Regions from separate parts of the Arthrobacter sp. B0316-1-20 genome, predicted to be linked through region 2. Evidence: riboswitches for the same ligand, from Rfam matches in the RefSeq annotation. Region 2 holds a riboswitch; the other holds the start of a gene.
The links. Region 2 has a riboswitch for S-adenosylmethionine ahead of AC5RW2_RS02845 (bifunctional o-acetylhomoserine/o-acetylserine sulfhydrylase). Riboswitches for the same ligand answer to the same signal wherever they lie in the genome.
Positions count from the first base shown of each region.

Region 1 (3,400 bases), on a different contig from region 2:
GAACCAGACCATGACGAAACCGGCCAGGCCCATCAGGATGGCCCAAGCCCATAGCGGCAGCACCGGGAACACCGCGGCCAGCGGCAGCGCTGCCGACGACATTGCGGTGGCGCCGTATACGAAGCCCCAGATCATGATGTAGGGACCGAAATACCAGGTGGTCCAACGGCCCAGCGAGCGCCAGCCCTCAAAGATCGTCTTGCCGGTCGCCAGCGAGAACCGCCCGGCGCCTTCGACCAGAATGATCTTCAGGATGACGCCGACGATCACCGCCCAGAACAGGCCGTAGCCGTAACGGGAACCGGCCACCAAAGTGGCGACCATATCCGCGGCACCGACGCCGGTGGCCGCCACGACGAGGCCGGGACCGACGATCTTCCACTTGGCGGGAGCGCCGCCGTCGTTGTCCACCCGCGCAGCGGCATCCAGCGCGCCCGGGGCGTTGTTCTCAGTGGCCATGAGCCATGTATTCCTTACCTTAAATGGAGCTTGTCCGCAGAAAACGGGCGGCACGCGTGCCGCCCGTCACCGGACCCCGTTTAGTTTCTCACGCGTTCAGAACGCCCGGTCAGTAAATCACCGAAGGAGCCACACGGGGAACCGTTCGGCGCCGCGATGGCTCCGTTGGGCGGGAATTAGCGGCGCGACTGTGGCCGTTTGCATACCGGATATATTCACAGGCGGTGGCCCGACGGACGTTTTCGTGGTGCCGGCCGTGGGCGCTTCTTTACCGGTTCTATGAGGCCCGGGTCGACTTCCACGGGTCGCATGCCTCAACCGACAGCCGGCGGTAGCCTTCGGCGTTGCCGGACACCACGGTCAGGCAATGCTTCACTGCCGTGGCGGCGATCAGCGACTCGACGGCCGGCACGTCCTGGATCGCCAGAGGCGCCCAGGCCTCGGCCACCTGCAGGTCCACCGGCAGGATGTAGGCGGCGAACCGCTCGGTCAGCTCGCCCAGCCAGGTGTCGGCACGCCCGGCCAGCGCGCTGTCCTGGGTGCTGAGCGCGTGCAGCTCCCCCAGCGTCAGCGCTGAAATGTAGACGCGCGAGCGGCGGCGCCTCTGCAGGAAGTCCACGACGGCGGGGTCCGGGTTCTCCCGCCTGAGCTCGGCGACCACATCGGTGTCCAACAGCAACCCGCGGGCACGCCTCCCGGCGGAGGCCTCGCCGGGCGACGAAGCGGGGCCGGGCGCCGGCCCGGAGCTGGCCGCTGGTGAAGGTACGACGCTGGCCGCTGGCGCTGCCGGGCCGGTCCTGCCTGTCATCGGGCCGCGGCGACGGCGCGCTGCTGCCCCCGGGTTTGCAGTGACGCTTCCAGCAGGAAATCCACAAAGGCTTCCCTCGCTGCGGAGACCTGCTCGTAGTCGGCCAGACTCAAGACCTGAAGTTGCGGAGATTCAAGGGTTTCCATGACAGCCGGCGCCGGGCGCCGAGTCCTTTCGGGTGCTCTTGCCCGCACCGGTAGCCAGTGGCTGATGCAGGCCGCTTCGTCATCCGAACCACCCAACGAGCGTGGGGTTGGTATGTGGCCAAAGTCGGAGCTTGGCGGCCACAATTCTTGAAGCTGTTGCCACTTTAGCCAGTCCGCGTGCCAAATGTCAGAGACCGCGGTCACACCGCGTAACAGGGACCGTAACGTTCCACCTCCCCACTTGTGGTGGCCGCCCCGGCGCATGTTAGCGACCATCCCGGCACAACCATCCGAAACTGTCCGTGTCGGCTGATAGACCTTTGATTGCCGGCAGGCACCGGTCGGCGGCGGGATATCGTTGGGGGGACCCGCCGCCGGCCGGGTTGGCACCTTTCAACGTGAGCAAGGAGGCACGGTGTTTCTGCTCGACTCCGACGTCGACGGGGCTGACCCGGATCTGGTCTACACGGCCACCGACCTGGTCACCGCCGCCCAGTGCGAATACCAGTTGTTGCGCAAGCTGGACGAGAAGCTGGGCCGCTCCCCGGTGCCGGACTTCGGCCGGGACGAGATGCTTGAGCGCACCGCGGCGCTGGGCGATCTGCACGAGCACCGGGTGCTGCAGCAATTTCGCGACAAGTTCGGCTCCGGCGTGGTGGAGATCGCCGAGACGCGCAGTTACACCCGCGAAGACCTGCGCACCAAGCATACCGAATCCCTTGCGGCGCTGCGGTCGGGCGCGGACGTGGTGTTCCAGGCCTCCTTCTTTGACGGCAGCTTCCATGGGCGCTCTGATTTCCTGGTCAAAACCGAGCACGACGGCGGTGCCCCGGCTTACGCCGTCTATGACACCAAACTGGCCCGCCACGCTAAGGTCACCGCGCTGCTGCAGCTGGCGGCCTACGGCGACCAGCTCCTCCAGGCGGGCATCGGCACGGCTCCGACGGTAACGCTGGTGCTCGGCGACGGCCGGCACAGCGACCACAGCCTGACCGACCTGCTGCCGGTCTTCCGCGAACGCCGCGGCCGGTTCCTGGACCTGGTCGCCGGGCACCGGGGACAGCCGGCAGCTGTCCATTGGGGAGACGAACGGATCAAGGCGTGCGGCCGCTGCGACTACTGTGCGGAACAGGTTGAGCTGCACCGCGATCTGGTGTTGGTGGCTAGCATGAGCACGTCCCGCCGCCGCAAACTCCAGGCGGCCGGAATTCGCACCATCGATCAACTGGCGGCGCTGGAATTGCCGGCAGGCGAAGCGCCCGACGGTGCGCTGGCCCGGCTGCGGGACCAGGCCCGCATGCAAACGGGCACCGCCCAGCCGGACGGGCAAGTCACCTTCCGCAAGGACGGTGCCGAACACACCGTTGCCTACCGCGTACTGGAACAGCACACCCTCGCGCGGCTGCCCGCCCCGGACCCGGGCGATATCTTCTTCGACTTCGAAGGCGACCCGCTCTGGCAGGACGACGACGGGATCTGGGGGCTGGAATACCTTTTCGGCGTGGTGGAAAACCCGCCGGCCGCTGGCGGCCCCGCGCCGTTCAAACCCTTCTGGGCGCACAGCCGAGCGGGCGAACGCAAAGCGCTGGCGGACTTCCTGGATTACGTGTCCGAACGGCGGCGCCTCCACCCCGGCCTGCACATCTACCACTATGCCAACTACGAAAAGGCTGCCCTGCGCCGACTATCGTTGCAGCATCTGGTCGGCGAAGACACCGTGGACGAACTGCTGCGCGAGGGCATCTTGGTGGACCTGTACGACACGGTCCGGCACAGCCTGCGGATTTCGGAAAACTCCTACAGCATCAAGAAACTGGAACCGCTCTACATGGGCGACAACCTGCGCTCCGGCGACGTCAAAGACGCGGGCGCGTCGGTGGTGGCTTACGCGCAGTACTGCGCTGCCCGAGATACCGGCAATGACGCTGAAGCCGACACCATCCTCAAGAGCATCGCGGAGTACAACGAGTACGACTGCCTGTCCACG
Region 1 covers NZ_JBNHHC010000007.1:103,008-106,407, reverse strand. Annotated here, with positions in the region: gene AC5RW2_RS13510 (Nramp family divalent metal transporter) at 1-459, opposite strand, end outside; gene AC5RW2_RS13505 (PIN domain-containing protein) at 737-1,138, opposite strand; SAM riboswitch class IV at 1,443-1,566, opposite strand; gene AC5RW2_RS13500 (TM0106 family RecB-like putative nuclease) at 1,829-3,400, shown strand, end outside.
Region 1: another riboswitch for S-adenosylmethionine. It lies ahead of AC5RW2_RS13505 (PIN domain-containing protein); the one in region 2 lies ahead of AC5RW2_RS02845 (bifunctional o-acetylhomoserine/o-acetylserine sulfhydrylase).

Region 2 (3,400 bases):
CACGGCGTCCCGTCCGGAGCCGGCGACGAGGGACCGGTGGAGCCGTAGCAGCCGCCAATCATGTTGGCGGCCACGACGAAATAGCGCTCCGTGTCGATCGTGGCACCGGGGCCTACCAGGTCGTCCCACCAGCCGTCCTCGTCCGAGTAGCCGCGTGCGACATGCGTGCTGCCGGTCAGGGCATGCTGGATCAGGACGGCATTGGACGCGTCCGCATTCAGGGTGCCCCAGGTCTCAAAGCCGAGGACCACCTCGGGCAGATAGCCGCCGGCTTCCAGCTCCAGCGCACCAACCGGCATCCGGCGCAGGATGCCGTCGGTTGCCTGTTCCACCAGTTCCTGCGGTTGCACTATCGTCACGCTGCGCTCTACCTGCTTGCCTAGTCGTCCGCACCCTTGGCGGCGCGGAAACCGGCCTCCAGGTCGGCGATGATGTCGTTGGCGTTCTCGATGCCTACCGACAGCCGGACCAGACCGTCGGTCACCCCGGCCGCGACCCGTTCCGCGGCCGAGAGTTGGGCATGGGTGGTCGACGCCGGGTGGATCACCAGCGAGCGCACATCGCCCAGGTTGGCCACGTGCGAGTGCAGTTCAAGGCCGTCCACAAAGCGCTTTCCGGCCTCGATGCCGCCCTTGATTTCGAACGCGACGATGGCGCCGGTCCCCTTCGGGCCGTACTTGCGGCCGCGCTCATACCAGGGGCTGGAGGGCAGGCCAAGGTACGCGACGGAGGCAACGTCGTCGTGCTCTTCCAGGAATTCGGCCACCCTCTGAGCGTTGGCCACATGCCGCTCCACGCGCAGGCTCAGCGTCTCCAGCCCTTGGGCAATCAGGAAGGCATTGAACGGCGAGATGGCGGACCCCAGGTCGCGCAGCAACTGCACCCGGGCCTTGAGGATATAGGCCAGGTTGGCGCCCAGAGCGCCGTTGACGCCGAGGTCGCGGGCGAAGACCAGCCCGTTGTAGGTGTCGTCCGGCGTGTTGAACCCGGGGAACTTTTCGGGGTCGGCGGCGAAATCGAACGTGCCGGCGTCGACGATCACGCCGCCGATCGCCGTCCCGTGGCCGCCGAGGTACTTGGTGGCCGAGTGGAGCACGATGTCGGCCCCCCACTCGATCGGGCGGATCAGGTACGGGGTGGACAAGGTGTTGTCAACGATCAGCGGCACGCCGTTTTCGTGGGCGATGGCGCTGACCGACTCCAGGTCCAGCACGTCCTGGCGCGGGTTGGAGACAACCTCGCCGAAGAACGCCTTGGTATTCGGCTTGACGGCATCGCGCCACTGCTGCAGGTTGTCCGGATCCTCGACGAAGGTGACCTCGATGCCGAACTTGGGCAGCGTGGTGCGCAGCAGGTTGTAGGTGCCGCCGTACAGGCTGGGGCTGGCCACGATGTGGTCGCCGGCCTCGGCCAGGTTGAGGATGGAGAACGTCGACGCGGCCTGGCCCGAAGCAAGCAGCAGGGCGCCGACGCCGCCCTCCAGGTTGGCGATCCGGGTCTCGACCGCTTCCTGGGTGGGGTTGCCGATCCTGGTGTAGATGGGTGCCAGTTCGGACAGGGCGAACCGGTCGGCCGCGCTCTGCGCGCTGGGGAACACGAACGACGTGGTCTGGTAGATCGGCAGTGCGCGGGCGCCCGTGGCGGCGTCCGGCTCCTGCCCTGCGTGGATCTGACGGGTTTCAAAGGACCAATCGGCGTTGGACATGGTGCAACTCCTTCACTGGAAGGGGCCATCCGGGATCCGGCCGTGCCGGCATGTCTGTCCCGGGTGTGACCCGCGCTTGCGCACCGCCTTATGGCGGCTGCCTGGTCTTCACCCGGGGCACCCCACCGCGGTTGGAGGGTTGCCGGCCAGCAAACCGGGGTTTTGCGCTGGCACTCATGACCTGCCTCCAGTCTCCGCAGACAAGCCGGCGGCCGCAACAATATGACACCTTATGACTGGGCACCCGTCTCGGGACCGCCTTTCCGACAGTCCGCTTCGTCACTGTTGCCGCCGCGTGCCGGGGAGGCGGAATTGCTGTCCGGAACGGCGCGTTCCCCACGAGCCGCAAATTGAGTGACTTAGGTCACCCTAAGTCGAGAGCGGGTTCACAAAGTGCCAAGATAATGCCATGCGCTTCGACCATGTTTCTTATGCCGCTGAACCCGACGGTCTGGCTGCCACCTCAGAGCGGATCTCCAAAGCCCTGGGCATCGACGCCGTCAAGGGCGGGGTTCACCCCCGCTTCGGCACCCGCAATATGATCTTCCCCCTCACCGACCACCATTACCTGGAGGTCGTGGAGGTGCTCGACCACCCCGCTTCCGATAAGGCCCCCTTTGGCCAGGCCGTGCGGGCGCGGTCGGAAGCCGGCGGCGGCTGGATGGGCTGGTGCGTGGCGGTCGACGACCTGACCCCGTTCGAAGAACGACTGGGCCGCCACGCGGTTCCCGGCAACCGCAAGTTCCCGGATGGGCAGGAACTGAGCTGGCAGCAGATCGGGATTAAGGGCCTCATCGCCGACCCGCAGGTGCCCTACATGTTGCGCTGGGACGACGGCACCGAACCGCTGCACCCGTCCAACGCCCGCCCCGCCACGGTCAAGCTGATCGGCCTGACCATCGCCGGCTCTTCCGAGCGGGTGGCGGACTGGCTGGGCACGCCGGTCGACGGCCTGCTGGACGACGTCAAGGTCGCCTGGACGGCACCGAACGGTACGCCGGGCATCCTGTCCGTCCGCTTCGAAACCGCCCACGGGATCGTCGAACTCTAAGTTCTCCCGGCATCGCTCCGTTTCGGGCGTCCGCTCCGCGTTATAGAAGGAGCAGACGCCCGAAACGGAGCTTTTGCGTTCACAAGCCCTCCAGATCGACCTGCAGGGCAGCGTTTTTCCACACAGCTCCTCCCCGCGTGCCCGACCGCCATGAGGTCGCCGAGGCTGTCCCGTATGGACGTGAAACTGATCTATGTGAGGGACCTGGAGAAGTGTGGTCCAGGACGCCGGGATGTCGCCCGACAAGCTGCGGAAGAACAATTGGTCCGCTTGCGGCGCGGCGTGTATGCGGCCGCCGGGGAATACTCGCGGTTGCCATGGTGGGAGCAGCAGCGCCTGCACATAGAGGCCGCCGTCGGCACCGGACGCACCGACAGAGTCCTTGTCCAGCGCTCTGCGGCGGCGGTGTGGGGACTTCCGGTAATCGGCCGCTCTCTGGACGTGGACTTGTTGGCTTACAACGGCACGCATGGTCGGTCCCGTGGCGGAATCCGGTGGCATCGCAGGGAACTTTTGGAACCCCTCGTTAGCCGCAACGGCTACCTGATCACTTCCCGGGCACAAACCGTTGTCGATTTGGCGGCGCATAGTCCCTTCGCTGAGGCCGTTCCCGCAATGGACCATGCGCTTCGCGTGGACCGCCA
Region 2 covers NZ_JBNHHC010000001.1:639,979-643,378, reverse strand. Annotated here, with positions in the region: gene metX (homoserine O-acetyltransferase MetX) at 1-299, opposite strand, end outside; gene AC5RW2_RS02845 (bifunctional o-acetylhomoserine/o-acetylserine sulfhydrylase) at 380-1,705, opposite strand; SAM riboswitch class IV at 1,773-1,887, opposite strand; gene AC5RW2_RS02840 (VOC family protein) at 2,115-2,756, shown strand; gene AC5RW2_RS02835 (hypothetical protein) at 2,931-3,400, shown strand, end outside.